Regions from separate parts of the Mesorhizobium sp. B2-5-13 genome, predicted to be linked through region 2. Evidence: predicted binding sites of a transcription regulator. Region 2 holds the regulator's gene; each other region holds the start of a gene.

What was found. Region 2 encodes PhoB, which activates phosphate uptake and scavenging genes when phosphate is short. Its sites were predicted from a motif close to TGTCATNNANCTGTCAT; they were not measured.
Region 1: a site for PhoB is predicted at 1,100-1,116, ahead of FJ434_RS25915 (acid phosphatase). Genes of this name have one in related genera too.
Region 3: a site for PhoB is predicted at 2,152-2,168, ahead of ppk2 (polyphosphate kinase 2). Genes of this name have one in related genera too.
Region 4: a site for PhoB is predicted at 1,607-1,623, ahead of FJ434_RS15345 (LTA synthase family protein). Genes of this name have one in related genera too.

The regions. Positions count from the first base shown of each region.
Region 1 is NZ_VFUI01000024.1:34,759-38,633, forward strand. It holds gene FJ434_RS25910 (cytochrome-c peroxidase) at 1-956, opposite strand, end outside; gene FJ434_RS25915 (acid phosphatase) at 1,188-2,720, shown strand; gene FJ434_RS25920 (DUF922 domain-containing protein) at 2,782-3,396, opposite strand; gene FJ434_RS25925 (hypothetical protein) at 3,455-3,875, shown strand, end outside.
Region 2 is NZ_VFUI01000007.1:58,435-62,309, forward strand. It holds gene pstB (phosphate ABC transporter ATP-binding protein PstB) at 1-792, shown strand, start outside; gene phoU (phosphate signaling complex protein PhoU) at 818-1,525, shown strand; gene phoB (phosphate regulon transcriptional regulator PhoB) at 1,545-2,234, shown strand; gene FJ434_RS14035 (ROK family protein) at 2,237-3,484, opposite strand; gene xylF (D-xylose ABC transporter substrate-binding protein) at 3,756-3,875, shown strand, end outside.
Region 3 is NZ_VFUI01000001.1:603,262-607,136, forward strand. It holds gene FJ434_RS03085 (dihydrofolate reductase family protein) at 279-923, shown strand; gene ppk2 (polyphosphate kinase 2) at 1,126-2,046, opposite strand; gene FJ434_RS03095 (aldo/keto reductase) at 2,329-3,372, shown strand; partial or broken gene FJ434_RS03100 (glycosyl transferase family 90) at 3,400-3,875, opposite strand, start outside.
Region 4 is NZ_VFUI01000008.1:37,739-41,613, forward strand. It holds gene FJ434_RS15345 (LTA synthase family protein) at 1-1,601, opposite strand, end outside; gene fabD (ACP S-malonyltransferase) at 1,847-2,800, shown strand; gene fabG (3-oxoacyl-[acyl-carrier-protein] reductase) at 2,858-3,595, shown strand; gene FJ434_RS15360 (acyl carrier protein) at 3,818-3,875, shown strand, end outside.

The DNA of each region.
Region 1 (3,875 bases), on a different contig from region 2:
AAACTCTTGCGCAGCGCGACATTGCGCAGCGTCGGTGTCTTGAACAGGCCGCAATAGCCGGTGCGGCCGTGAAAATCGGTGCGCAGCGGGCCGCACAGGCCGAGATCGGCATAGGCGGGGTCGGCGTTGGCCGGGATGGCCGGATTGCGCGGCACGGCGATAGCGATCAGGCCGAAGTCGGTGAACTGCGGCGGCTCGCCGTCATTGGCGGGTTCGCTGAGGTGGCAGGAGGCGCAATTGCCTTTCGCCTCGTCCTCGAACAGGGCGCGGCCGCGCCGTTCCTGCGCCGACAATGTCGCCTTGCCGGCGAGGAAGGCGTCGTAGCGGCTGGAATAAGGATAAAAATCGGCGGCGCTCTGCTCGAACGTGCCGAGCGCCTCGGCGGCGGCGTCGAAGGCGTCGCCCGGGCGGTCGAAGACATCGTTGCCGAAGGTTGCCTTGAACTCGTCGGCATAGGCCGATTTACGCAGGGCGGCGGTGACAGCCCCCGCATCCTTGTTGGCCATCTCGAAGGGCGAGAGCAGGGGGATTGTCGCCTGATCCTTGCCGTGGTCGGCGCGGCCGTCCCAGGTCAGGCCGCCGGTCGGACCGTTGTCGACGCTCTCGTCGCCTTCGTCGTCGGAATCGTAAAAATGCTCGGTGAAGGCGGGAGCGGCCTGGAGATAGCGCAGCGAGGGCACCGCGCGCACACCGGGCTGGTCGAGGTTCGGGCCGCCCATCTCGACCGGCGTGGCCGAGGCCGGTCCGAAAGCACGGCGCGGATCATGGCAGGACGAGCAGGCCTGCCTGCCCGAGGCCGACAGCGCCGGGTCGAAGAACATTTTTCGCCCCAAGGCGGTCAGCGCCTCGGCGCGCGCGAAAGCTTGCGCCCGCGATAGCGGACCGGGATGGACGCCATCCGCCGTATTCGCGGGCGCGGCAAAGCCAAAGGTCGAGATCGCGGCAATCGCGATCATCAGGCTTTTCCATCGTCTCGTCGTCCTTTTCATCGTCCCGTCGTCATGGGGAATGGTCCGCTTTGGCCCGGAAATAGGAATGGAGTGCAACGGATTGATGACCGGCTCCAGTGCTCACGAAACCGTGTTCGCCGCGGCGGCGGATGTCACAAAGGTGACAAGGCATCCACGTTAGCTGCCCCTATGGTTCCCGCGCCCCTCCAGCCACAGTCAAGCCACGAGGTCTTCCCAATGACGAGGCTCAAACTCCTCACTTCCTTCTGCCTGGCCGGCTCGGCCCTGCTTCCCCTCGCGGCCAATGCCGCCCCTCCCGGCTTCGACAAGATCGACACTGTCGTCGTCATCTATGCCGAGAACCGCAGCTTCGATAATCTCTATGGCGGCTTCCCCGGCGCCAACGGGCTGGCCAATGTCTCGGCCGATCAGGCGCGCCAGCTCGACCGCGACGGCAAGCCGTTCACCGAGCTGCCGCCGGCCTGGGGCGGGCTGACCGGAAAGGGCGTCACGCCCGTGGTGACGGAGGCTGAGACCGCGCACCTCGCCAACGCTGCCTTCGCCATTGACGATCCCAAGGGCTTCAACGAAGGCACCAACGTCATCACCCATGATCTGTGGCACCGCTTCTACCAGGAGCAGATGCAGATCGACGGCGGCAAGAACGACAAATTCGTCGCCTGGGCCGATTCCGGCGGCCTGGTCATGGGGCACTATGATGGCTCCATCCTGCCGATGTGGCAGGTCGCGAAGAAGTATGTGCTGGCCGACAATTTCTTCCAGGGCGCCTTCGGCGGCTCCTTCCTCAACCATTTCCAGCTCGCCTGCGCCTGTACACCGGTCTACCCCCACGCCGACACCAGCCCGATCAAGGGCCAGATCGCCGTGGTCGAGGCCGATGGCACAACCTTGAAGGTCGCTGACAATTCGCCGGCCTCGGCACTCGGCGGCGTACCGAAATTCGTCAATGACGGCGCCATCACGCCCGACTTCCATGCCGTCAACACCATGCAGCCGCCCTATCAACCGAGCGCCAACAAGCCGGCCGAGGGCGGCGACAAGGCGCTGGCCGACCCGGCCGCGCCCACCACGCTGCCGCCGCAGCACGACATCACCATCGGCGATCTGCTGTCGCTGAAGGGGGTGAGCTGGGCCTGGTATGCCGGCGCCTGGCAGGCAACGCTGGACGGCAAGAACGCGACGCCGGTGCCGAACTTCCAGTTCCACCACCAGCCGTTCAACTATTTTGCCGCCTACGCGCCCGGCACCCCCGCGCGCACCGAGCATCTGAGGGACGGCGGCCTGAATGGCGCCGAGTTCATCAAGGCGATCGACGACGGCAAGCTGCCGGCGGTGAGTTTCTACAAGCCGCAGGGCAATCTCAACGAACATGGCGGCTATGCCGACGTGGCCAGCGGCGACCAGCATCTGGCCGACCTCATTTCGCATCTGGAGAAGAGCCCGCAATGGGGCCACATGCTGGTGGTCGTCACCTATGACGAGAATGGCGGCTTCTGGGATCATGTCGCGCCGCCCAAGGCCGACCGCTGGGGCCCGGGCAACCGCATCCCGGCCTTCATCGTCTCGCCCTATGCCAGGATGGGCACGGTCGACCACACGCAATACGACACGACATCGATCCTGCGCTTCATCACCGCGCGCTACGACCTGCCGGTACTGACCGGCATCGTTGCCCGCGACAAGGCGCTGGCCGCCAATGGCGAGCCGCCGATGGGGGATCTGAGCGCGGCGCTGGACCTCAGCCGGTAGGCCGAGCGAACCACGGATATGCCGCCGCGCCGCAGGGCGCGATGGCCTTCTCAGCCGCCATTCACAAGCGCAAAATGAGCTTCTGCAGATTGCCGCCCTGGCCGAGTTCGACCCGGTCGAAATCGCGGCTTGCCTGGCGCTGCGCCTGCGAGAGTGCGGACAGGCGCTTGGTCATCTCGACCCGGATCTTGCTGCATTTTGGGTCGTCGGGAACGGTCAGGCCCACTGTCGCCGCCTCGATCTTGCGCGCCATGTCGACAATGCTCGCGCCGTGCACCTTTTCGTGGGCGCTGACGCCGGCGAGGAAAACCTCCCAGTTCTTCTGGATGGCGGAGGGCAGCGGCGATGAGGGGCTGGGCAAGGTGTAGGTGATGATGAGCTTGGGCTTGGCCGAAACCAGCACGCAGGCTCCGGCATGCGCCTGATAATCCCTGGTCCAGGTCAGCTTGAAATTGGTGTGGGCGATGGCGCGGGCAATGCCGGCATTCGGCCCGTTCTCGCCGATCGACCGGTAGAGCTCCAGCCCGGACTGGCCTGAAATGGCGTAGGTCTCGACCTTCTCGACCGGCTTCCATTCGGCCTGCGCGGCGAGCGGCGAGGCCACCAGGGCGGCTGTCACAAGACACAGGCGAATACAAGCTCTCAACACCAAGGCGCCCCGCACATGCAATGCCATTCAACGCCTTTTCCTATATGCTGCCGGCGGGTGCTGCAAATGCCCGAAGGGGGAAGTCATGAAAAGATATGTCGTTGCCGCCGGAGCCTTGGCGGCATTGCTTGGCGCGCAGCCGGCCTTTGCCGCGTCCTGCGGCTGGAGCGCGAAGATGGAAGAAGACGAGGGCGGCAGCGTGCTGACGGCTTCCGTCTGCGGCGGGCCGAAAGGCGACGCGCATCTGACGCTGACCTGCTTCGACAATCCGGTTCTGAGCTACGACCTGGGTGCCAGCGGCCAGCAACTGGAACCGGGCATCAGCGGTTCGTTCGACTTCAAGGCCGATGGCAAGACGGTGACGAAGACGCTGCAACTGGAGGCCATGTACAATGATTTCGTGGTCGATCTCGCCAAGGCCGATCCGCTGCTCGACCTGCTGCGCTCGAAGGGGGACGTGTCGGTCAGCGCGGCCAAATATGGCGCTATCAACTTTCCGCTGAAGG
Region 2 (3,875 bases):
TTGTCTCCAGACATGACGATTGCCACCGAGGCGGCCGCCAAGGCGAAGATCGAGGTCAAGAACCTCAATTTCTACTACGGCCAGTCGAAGGCGCTGAAAGACATCACGCTGTCGCTGCCCGAGCGCAGCGTGACGGCCTTCATTGGACCGTCGGGTTGCGGAAAGTCGACGCTGCTGCGCGTCTTCAACCGCATCTACGAACTCTACCCCAAGCAGACCGCCGAGGGTCAGGTGCTGCTCGACGGCCAGAACGTTCTCGACCGCTCGCAGGATCTCAACCTGTTGCGCACCAAGATCGGCATGGTGTTCCAGAAGCCGACGCCGTTCCCGATGTCGATCTATGAGAACATCGCCTTCGGCGTCAGGCTCTATGAGAAGATCGGCAAGGCCGAGATGGACGGCCGTGTCGAGCAGGCGCTGAAGCGCGCCGCGCTGTGGAACGAGGTCAAGGACAAGCTCAATGCCAGCGGCCTCAGCCTGTCGGGCGGCCAGCAGCAGCGGCTTTGCATCGCCCGCACCGTGGCGGTGAAGCCGGAGGTCATCCTGCTCGACGAGCCGGCCTCGGCGCTCGACCCATTGTCGACCGCCAAGATCGAGGAACTGATCGACGAGTTGCAGGCCGACTACACGATCGTCATCGTCACCCACAACATGCAGCAGGCCGCGCGCGTCTCGAAGCAGACGGCTTTCATGTATCTGGGCGAGCTGGTCGAATTCGACAAGACCGAGAAGATCTTCACGTCGCCTCGCGAGAAGCGCACGCAGGACTACATCACCGGCCGCTTCGGCTGATCTCACGCATACGAGGACCAGGATCATGGCCGAACACACAGTCGCAGCCTTCGACGAGGATCTCGGACAGATCAGCAAGCTGATCAGCGACATGGGCGATCTTGCCGGCACGATGGTCGGCGGCGCCACCAAGGCGCTGCTGAATTCCGACAATGCGCTGGCACAGCGCGTCGTCTCCGACGACGCCATCATGGACGCGCGCCAGCGCGAACTCGACGATCGCGCCATCACCCTGATCGCCAAGCGCCAGCCGATGGCCGACGATCTGCGTCATGTCGTCGGCTCCATCCGCATGGCGGGCGATCTCGAACGCATCGGCGACCTTGCCAAGAACATTGCCAAGCGCGTCGGCTCCGTCGGCCTTACCGCCACCCCGCGCGATCTGTCGCACTCGATCGATTCCATGGCGCAGCTGGTGCTGATCCAGGTGCAGGGGGTAGTCGAGGAATACGCGGCAGGCGATGCCGCCGCCCTCGCCAAGCTCAGGAATGACGACGAACGCATCGACATCAAATACACTTCGGTGTTCCGCGAACTCCTGACCTACATGATGGAGGATCCCCGCAACATCACGGCTTGCACGCATCTTTTGTTCTGCGCCAAGAATCTCGAACGCATCGGCGACCACGTGACCAACATCGCCGAGAATGCATATTATGTGCTGACCGGCACGCAACTGCCCGCCAACCGTCCGAAGCAGGACGAGACGGCGATGTCGGTGCCGGCGGCTTGACGGCAGGGATGATCAATCGATGATCGCGCCACGCATCATGGTGGTGGAGGACGAGGAGCCGCTCGGCGTGCTTCTCCGCTACAATCTGGAATCGGAAGGCTACCAGGTCGAGGTGGTGACACGCGGCGACGAAGCCGAGATCCGCCTCCAGGAGAACGTGCCCGACCTCCTGGTGCTCGACTGGATGGTGCCGGCGGTTTCCGGCATCGAACTCTGTCGGCGCCTGCGAATGCGGCCCGAGACCGAGAGGCTGCCGATCATCATGTTGACGGCGCGCGGCGAGGAGAGCGACCGCGTGCGCGGCCTCTCGACCGGTGCCGACGACTATCTGGTCAAGCCGTTCTCGACACCGGAATTCATGGCCCGGGTCAAGGCGCTGCTGCGCCGCGCCAAGCCGGAAGTGCTGTCCAGCGTGCTCAAGGTCGGCGACATCGTGCTCGACCGGGAATCGCACCGGGTCTATCGCAAGAAGAGCGAGATCCGGCTCGGACCGACCGAGTTCCGCCTGCTCGAATTCATGATGCGTCATCCCGGCCGCGTGTTCTCGCGCAGCCAGCTGCTCGACAATGTCTGGGGCGAGACGATCTATATCGATGAACGCACCGTGGACGTGCATGTCGGCCGGCTGCGCAAGGCGGTCAACAACGGCCGTATGCCGGACGTGATCCGCACCATTCGCGGCGCCGGCTACGCGATCCGCGAAGACTGAAATCAGGCTACATTCTTGCCCGGAACGCCGGGCCTCGCCAGCACGCCCGGCGCGAAAATCTCCTGGTCCACGAAGGTCAATGCGCGCATAGCGCAACCTTCGCGGATGAGCGGCAGCTCGTTCGGCTCGGTGTCGAAGGAAATCGATTCCGAATGCTGGCCGCCGGCGGTCTGGCCGATGGCCTCGCGCAAGGCCGGCTCGATCAGGTCGAAGGCGGCGGCGCTGACGCCGACCATGGCGACGGGTGCGGGATCGATCAGCGCGAACAGGCTGCCCAGCCCATAGCCCAGCGCCTCGCCGGCCTTGCGATAGGCTTCGCGCTCCGGTCCGTCTTTCTCCCTTGCCGTCGCGGCGAGTGTCCGCATCTGCGCATCGCTGACATCTGCGACCGGTTCGGCGTCCTCGCCAAGCTGCCTGGCGTTGCGCCAGATGGCGTAGTTGCCGGCATAGGCCTCGACGCAGCCGCGCCGTCCGCAGCGGCAGAGCGCGCCTCCCGGGCGATGGATCATGTGGCCGAACTCGCCTCCCGATGAATGCGTGCCGGTGAACAGCTCGCCCTTCAGCACCAGGCCCATGCCGATGCCGTGCGAGAGCAGGATGGCGATGAAGTCGTCGCGGTAGCGTTCGGGGTCGCGCCAGCGCAGCGCCACCGCCATCATGTTGCAGTCGTTCTCCATGGTAGCGGGGATGCCGAACTCGGCTTCAAGTATGTCGGCGAAGGGAATGTCCGTCTGCGGCGTGATCGGCGACCACAGCATCGCACGCGCCTCGCTGTCGGTGATGCCCTGGATCGCCAGCGCGATGCGGGCAATACTGCGGACGTCGAGATCGGGGTCCTCGAGGCGCCGCCGCACTATTGCCGTGCATTCGCCGATCAGCGCCTCGCGCGACATGGTCAGCGTGTCCAGCCGGCGCTGTTCCTCGGCGATCACCTGGCCGGAATAATCGATGACGGCGACGGACAGGAAATTCAGTGACAGCACCACGGTCATCACAGCCGCGGCCTCGGGGTTGAGGCCAAGGCCAACCTGCGGCCGGCCGCGTTTCAGTGAACCGGCTTCGTTCGGCTTGCCTTCGGTCAGGATACCCTCGTCGATCAGGTCGGCTGATATCGCCGATATGGTCGAGTGGCTGAGGCCGGTGGTGGCGGCGATCTCGGTGCGCGAGGGCTGACCACCCTGACGCACGGCTGCAATCACCATGGCGCGGTTGCGCCGGCGCAGATCGTCGTGGCGGATTCCTACCGACATGCTTCCCACATCCTCCCCGTCGCCGCGGTTCTTGACACCCCCTCGAACCTCTCCGGCAATGGGCCGAATACTGGCAGATGCGGCAGGAGCTGTCATTTATTTATTGCGGGACTCGAAAAAAGGTTCCCGGCACCTCAAAATCCATCAGAATCGATGTTGACAGTGTTCCGACGATGGATCAGTGTTTTTTCGAGGCTCGAAAAAATAGGGCCTTTGTGCCGGCCTTCGGGCCAGTTTGGTCGCGCCATACGCGGCGCAGGGAGGATATATCATGAAGAGATTCACAGTCGCCATCCTGGCGGGTGTCGCCATGTCGCTGACGCTGGCGTCGGTGGCGCAGGCGAAGGACAAGGTCATCGGCGTTTCGTGGTCGAATTTCCAGGAAGAGCGC
Region 3 (3,875 bases), on a different contig from region 2:
AACGCCTCCATGACCCGGTTCCCTGTCGGGGTCGGGCCTCGTCAATGCGGGCACCACATCCGTTTCATGAAATTTACAGGCGAATGAGTTGATATCGCGGCTGACTCGACGGCCGCCACTGGCCGTCCGTGCCGACCGCTACACAACAGTCTGGACATCGCTTGGTGCAAAGGTCTGGATAGATGTCTTTCGATCCGAAAAATACCGCTTGCAATTCACAATCAGTTTGCTAGAAGAAAACCACTTGCAAAATACAACTGGTTTCCGAGGAGGTCTTCATGTCCAAGCTTCGCGTCAATGCTTTCAGCCTGTCCCTCGACGGCTACGGCGCCGGGCCTGATCAGAGTCTGGAAAATCCGCTCGGCGTCGGCGGAATGGCCCTGCATAAATGGGCTTTCAGCACCCGCACCTTCCGCAAGATGTTTGGCGAGGAAGGCGGCGAGACAGGCGTCGACGAGGACTTTGCGGCGCGCAGCTTCGAGAACCTCGGCGCCTGGATCCTCGGCCGCAATATGTTCGGCCCGATCCGGGGTGAATGGCCTGACGACAAGTGGAAGGGCTGGTGGGGCGACAATCCGCCCTATCATGTGCCGGTGTTCGTGCTGACCCACCACGAGCGGGCGCCCATCACGATGGAAGGCGGAACGATTTTCCATTTCGTCACCGGCGGGATCCATTCGGCGCTAGAGCAGGCAAAATCAGCGGCCAGCGGCAAGGACGTGCGGGTCGGCGGCGGCGTCTCCACCATCCGGCAATATCTCCAGGAGCGGCTGATCGACGAGATGCACCTGGCAATCTCACCGGTGCTGCTGGGCAAGGGCGAAAACCTTTTTGCCGGCCTCGACATGCCCAACCTTGGTTATCAGTGCACCGAACAGGCGGCAACGGCACTTGCCACACACGTGGTCATCAACAGGACTTAGGCCGAGCCCTTTTGGCGCAGCTCCTTTCTCCCCGTCACTATACCAGGAGAAAGGTCCGGCAGGACAATGAGGGGCGGTGCTGCCGAACGAAGATGATGCTGGCGTGGTCCTGCGAACGGCGGTCTAACCAGTTAGCCCTGCGCCCCTCTCATCCGCCCTTCGGGCACCTTCTCCCCGTGAAACGGGGAGAAGGAAAGGTTTCTCAATATTTCTCCGGCACGTAAAGTTCGCGCGGCAGGACCTGGCGTTCGTATTCGGGGTTGAAGACGCGCTCCGGCAGCGTGATCTCCTCGTGCGGCACGTCTTCGTACGGCAGCTGCTTCAGCAGATGATCGATGCAGTTCAGGCGCGCGCGCTTCTTGTCGTTGCCCTCGACGATGAACCAGGGCGCTTCGGGGATGTTGGTGCGGGCGAAAGTCTCCTCCTTGGCCTTGGTGTACTGTTCCCAGCGCACACGTGACTGCAGGTCCATCGGCGACAGCTTCCACTGCTTCATCGGATCATGGATGCGCATCAGGAAGCGCATCTGCTGTTCTTCGTCGGTGATCGAGAACCAGTATTTGACCACGGTGATGCCCGAGCGCACCAGCATGCGCTCGAACTCCGGCACGTCATGGAAGAACTCCTCCACCTGCTCGGGGTTGGCAAAACCCATTACCCGTTCGACGCCGGAGCGGTTGTACCAGGAGCGGTCGAGCAACACGATCTCGCCGCCTGCCGGCAAATGCGGGACATAGCGCTGGAAATACCATTGCGACTTCTCGCGTTCAGTCGGCGCCGGAAGCGCCACGACGCGGCAGATGCGGGGGTTGAGCCGCTGGGTGATGCGCTTGATGACGCCGCCCTTGCCGGCGGAGTCACGGCCCTCGAAAATCACCACCAGTTTCTTCTTGTGATAGGCGACCCAGGATTGCAGCTTGATCAATTCGGACTGCAAGCTGATCAGGTCGCGAAAATATTGCATGCGATCGATCGAAGGCGGATGCGAGTTCTTGTAGATCTTGGCGATCTCCATCGATAGCGCCGGCTCCGACATTTCGAGCTCATAATCTTCGTCAAGCGTGTCGGCGAGCTCGGCTTCGAGCCAGTCCTTGGCAGGGGAATTCTTTTTTAGCTCGGTCATATCAGCTGCTCCGCTTGCAAGCCCTGTCGGTTACCACTGGCGCCCCAATTTCTGGCCAGCGGCCAAGAATGGAAACACCTGAGCCGACTTCAATATAGGCCGGCGGTGACGGTTTTATTGCAGCCCGGGCGCGATTGCTGCCACGGCGGATTCGGCGATGTGTGATCGATCCAATGTCATTCTACGGCGACAAGCCGACCGAATTGTCCTACAAATCCGCGGTCGCGTTCCAGGCCTGCCCCTTGGCGGCACGCCTCTTCAACAAAATCGTGAGGATCTGACATGGAATACCGCACCCTTGGCCGTTCGGGCCTGAAGGTTTCGACACTGACGCTTGGCACCATGACCTTCGGCGGCTCCGGGCCCTTCGCCGCGGTCGGCAACAGCGATCTCGCCGAAGCCAAGCGGATGATCGATATGTGCATTGACGCCGGCATCAATCTCATCGATACCGCCAACGTCTATTCGAACGGCCTGTCTGAAGAGATCATAGGCGAAGCGCTCGGCGGCAAGCGCAAGAACGATGTGCTGATCGCGTCCAAGGCGCGGATGCGGATCGGCAAGGGCCCGAACGACGAAGGCCTGTCGCGCCACCATCTTATCCGCGAATGCGAGAGAAGCCTGAAGCGGTTGAAGACCGATGTCATCGACATCTATTTCGTCCACCAGTGGGACGGCCTCACCCCGCTCGAGGAAACCGTTGCCGCGCTCGACACTTTGGTCAGCCAGGGCAAGGTGCGCTACATCGGCTGCTCCAACTATTCCGGCTGGCAGGTGATGAAGGCGCTTTCCATCAGCGACAGCCGCCACCAGCAACGCTTCGTCACCCAGCAGATCCACTACACGCTGGAAGCGCGCGAAGCCGAGTACGAGCTGCTGCCGATCTCGGTCGACCAGGGGCTGGGCGTGCTGGTCTGGAGCCCGCTCGCCGGCGGCCTGCTGTCGGGCAAATACCGCCGCGACAGCCCGACCGCCCGCCAGCTCGCCGGCTGGTCCGAGCCGCCGATCCGCGACGAGGACCGGCTGTGGCGGATCGTCGATCTGCTGGTCGACATCGGCAAGGATCGTGGTGTGTCGGCGGCGCAGGTGGCGCTTGCCTGGCTGCTCGGCCGCCCTGCCGTCTCGTCGCTGGTGATCGGCGCCCGCAACGACGTCCAGCTGAAGGACAATCTCGCGGCCGCCGCCCTGGAGCTCGGCACCGAGGAACGCCAGCGCCTCGACGCCGTTAGCCGACCGCCCCTGCTCTACCCCTACTGGCACCAGCAACTGACGGCGAAGGATCGCTTCGGCCCCGCCGACATGGTTCTCGACCGCAGCGACATCTGATCAGCGGCGTCGGGCCGAGCACAAGAGCTAGGTCCCGATGAACCGCCAGAGCTCGGGATCGGGTTCGATCTGGCCGCTGAGCACGAAATATTTGTAGAGGACGAGCAGGGAGATCGCCTGCTCGTCCCGTTCATTGGAAAATTTGCGGCAATAGGCATTGGCCGCGGCGATGATGCGCTCCGCCGCGGCCGGATGCTGCTCGAAATAATCTATCTTTTCACGGAGATCGGAGAAGTCCGGGTCGAGCGGCGCATAGTGGACACCGGCCTCGAGCTGGCTCTCGCCAAACCATGTTTCGTAGGTCGGCGGCGGCATCAGACAGAGCGAGTTGGAATTCATGATCCATTTGAGGTTGGTCGCCACGTCATTGCCCTCCAACGAGACGATGTAGCGATAGCGCAGATGCTGGCTGATGCTGAGGAAAGGCTTGCTGTACTCAGCCGGTGCACTGCGCTTGTGCGAACCGACGTCGCAGAACGGCAAGCCGCGCGCGACATCCAGGA
Region 4 (3,875 bases), on a different contig from region 2:
GCCTCCGGTGTCGGTTCCTTGCGTGGCGCGACATTGTCCTTCAGGAAGCCGGTCTCGACATAGACCGGTCCGAGCGGCGGCAGGTGGTCACCGAAAAAGGCGACAATCGTTGGCCGCTCGCGCGTCTTGGCCCATTCGATCAGCCGCTCGAGGCCGCGGTCCGCGTCGGCTGAACCCTCGGCGTAGGAGATCAGCGAGTCACGCGCCCACTGGCTGATCGGGGCTTGCACCGAGTGGGTCGGGTTTGAATAGCGGTTCGGTTCATACGGGCCATGGTTTTGCAGGCTGACGGCGAAGAAGAAGACCGGGTCGTCGCTGGCGTTGGCTTCCCGGATGATCTCGTCGGTCATCGCGGCGTCGGATGCCAGCGGTCCGCGCTTTTCCATGGGCGGCAGCGTCTCTTCCGATTTGAAGTCGTTGAAGCCGAAATCGGCATAGACCGCGCCGCGATTCCAGAACCAGTTTGTGCCTGGATGGATGGCGCGTGCCCTATAGCCTTCGCTCTTCAGGAAGGTCGCCATCGACGGCGTCGGGGTGCGTACATATTGCTGGTAGGGGATGCTGCCGGCCGGCAGGAAGGCGTTCGAGAACCCGGTAAGCGCTTCGAATTCGATGTTGGCGGTCATGCCGCCGAATTCAGGCGAGAACATCGAGCCCGAGCGGAGCGCCCGCACATTGGGGATCGGATCGGGGGTGATGGTGACGCCGGGCAGCTTGGTCGAATCCCAGAAGGATTCGCTCATGACGACGATGATGTCGGGCTTCTCGGTAGGTACCGAGGCCGTCACATTGGTTCGGTCAATGGCCGCAATTGCCTTGTCGGAATAGCCTGGTGGTGCCGAGACATGCGCCATCGGGACGTTGAGCGCGAAGGCGAGCGCAAAGCCGTTGGAGGCATAGTTTTCCTTCTGGTCCCACATGATGGGGATGATCTGCAGCCGGTCCCGCGTCCACGAGAAAGTGGCGTAGTCCATGATCGAGACGAAGAAGGCGAGCAGCGGCACCGCCAGCGTCAGCCGGGCAAGGCGGCCCTTGTGGCTGAGGGCTGGAACCTCGCGGCGCCAAAGCCGCCAACCGTAGACGAGCAGGGACAGGCCGGCGACGATGCCCGCGACCATGGCGAGCGCGGTCATAGGCCGCTCGCGCACCAGCAGCGGCAGCAGGGCGAAGATCTGGCGGGCATAGAGAAAATCCGTCGGATAGAGCGGATCGCCGAGATAATGCGACTTCTGGTGGCCGACAAAGGCCAGCGACAGGGTCAGCGGCGCCACGATCATCAGGCTCTGATGACTGCGCCCGAGGACCGCGTCGAGACCGATCAGGACCAGCGCGAACACGACGATGGTTGTCCAGCCCGGCTTGAACGGCTGCAGGAAGAAGGAAACGGTGCCGGCAACATCGCCGCGCACGATCAGTTCGATGGCGAACACCAGCACGGCCGAGATCGCCAGGCTGATCAGCCCGTAACGGACGACCGGCCATCGCCGGCCCGGGAGATAGCCGGTGGACGGATCGTCTTCCAGGAACTGCGGCACGGCGTTGCCGGCACGTTTGGAGCTCTTTGCCACTTTAACTTCCCACCCCAAGACAATCCATGTCATTCGATTGTCATATAATTGTCACGCAAAGCTAGCGCCTGTGACGAAAATAAGAAGAGCCAGCAAACGATTCGTGAGCGGTTTTCATCAGGTGTGATCGCCGCAAAGCCCTTTGGGAACAGGCGCTCGGCGCATGGTTCGGATTAGGCGCCGGGTTGAACCGGGCTTGACTTGGCGGCCTGCCTTGCGTCACAGGCAGGGAAAATTCGTAGTATCAGGCAAGCAAAACAAGTCTGGGGAGCCCTCGCATGGCCGTCGCATTCACCTTTCCAGGACAAGGAAGCCAGGCTGTCGGCATGGGCAAGGATCTTGCCGATGCCTTTCCAGAGGCGCGCAGGATCTTCCAGGAAGTCGATGACGCTCTTGGCGAAAACCTGTCGAAGCTGATCTGGGAAGGTCCCGAAGAGACCCTGACGCTGACGGCCAATGCGCAGCCGGCCCTTATGGCGGTATCGCTGGCGGCGATCAGGGCGCTGGAAGCGCGCGGTTTCTCGCTGAAGGACAAGGTCGCCTATGTCGCCGGCCATTCGCTGGGCGAATATTCGGCACTCGCCGCCGCCGGCTTCGTTTCCGTTGCCGATGCCGCCCGTCTGCTGCGCATTCGCGGCAACGCCATGCAGGCGGCGGTGCCGGCCGGCGAGGGCGCCATGGCGGCGATCATCGGATTGGAGCAGGCCGATGTCGAAGCTGCCTGTGCCGAGGCAGCCCTGGGCGCTGGCAAGGGCGCTGCCTGCCAGGTGGCGAACGACAATGGCGGCGGTCAGCTGGTCATATCAGGCACGAGAGCCGCGGTGGAACTGGCGGCGAGACTGTGCACCGAAAAGGGTGCCAAACGGGCCCTGATGCTGCAGGTTTCGGCGCCTTTCCATTCCGCGCTGATGACACCGGCGGCCGAGATCATGCGCGAGGCGCTGGCGAGCGTCGCGAGGGCCGCGCCGGTGGTGCCCATCGTCTCCAACGTCACCGTCACTCCGACTAGTGACCCCGATGAGATCGCACGGCGTCTGGTCGAACAGGTGGTTGCCCGCGTGCGCTGGCGCGAAACGGTGGAATGGTTCGGCGCCAACGGCGTCTCCACGCTTTACGAGATCGGCGCCGGCAAGGTGCTTTCGGGCCTGGCGCGGCGCATCAACCGCGACATCGCCACCGCCTCTGTAGGTTCCGCGGCCGAGGTCGAGGCGGCATTGGCGGCGCTTGCATAAAACGCCATTTGATACCATCCCTATGCGGGGTGCCCTCTTCTCAACCTGGAGACAAAAATGTTCGAATTGACCGGCCGCAAGGCGCTTGTCACCGGCGCAACGGGGGGCATCGGCGAGGCGATCGCCAGGGTGCTGCATGCGCAGGGCGCGATCGTCGGCCTGCACGGCACGCGCCTCGAGAAACTGGAAACGCTGGCCTCCGAACTGGGCGACCGGGTCAAGCTGTTCCCGGCCAACCTGTCGAACCGCGACGAGGTCAAGACACTCGGCCAGAAGGCGGAGGCCGATCTCGAGGGCGTCGACATTCTGGTCAACAATGCCGGCATCACCAAGGACGGCCTGTTCGTGCGCATGTCGGACGCCGACTGGGATACGGTGCTGGAGGTTAACCTCACCGCCGTTTTCAGGCTGACCCGTGAACTGACCCACCCGATGATGCGCCGCCGCCATGGCCGCATCATCAACATCACTTCGGTGGTCGGCGTGACCGGCAATCCCGGCCAGGCGAATTACTGTGCCTCCAAGGCCGGTATGATCGGCTTGTCGAAGTCGCTGGCGCAGGAGATCGCCACCCGCAACATCACCGTCAACTGCGTCGCTCCGGGCTTCATCGAATCGGCGATGACCGACAAGCTCAACGACAAGCAGAAAGAGGCGATCATGGCGGCGATCCCCACGAAGCGCATGGGCACCAGTGCCGAAGTGGCGTCCGCCGTTGCCTATCTGGCTTCGAACGAGGCCGCCTACGTAACCGGGCAGACCATTCATGTGAATGGCGGTATGGCGATGATCTGAGCGAGGATCTGAGCGAGGTCCGCGGTAACATCGCCGCGCTGTGAAAACCCACCATTTCGGCTTGGACCTTGGCTATTTTTCGTGTAATGCGGCCCGCAACCCGGCGGTTCGGGCAAAAACCGGTCCGTGGCCGTTGCGTTTCCGGCAGGACCATCTTTCAGCTTGATTAGCGGCATTCCGCCCGCTAACGAAGACAGACAAACAAAAGACGAGGATGCCCAAATGAGTGACACCGCAGAGCGCGTCAAGAAGATCGTCATCGAACACCTTGGCGTCGATG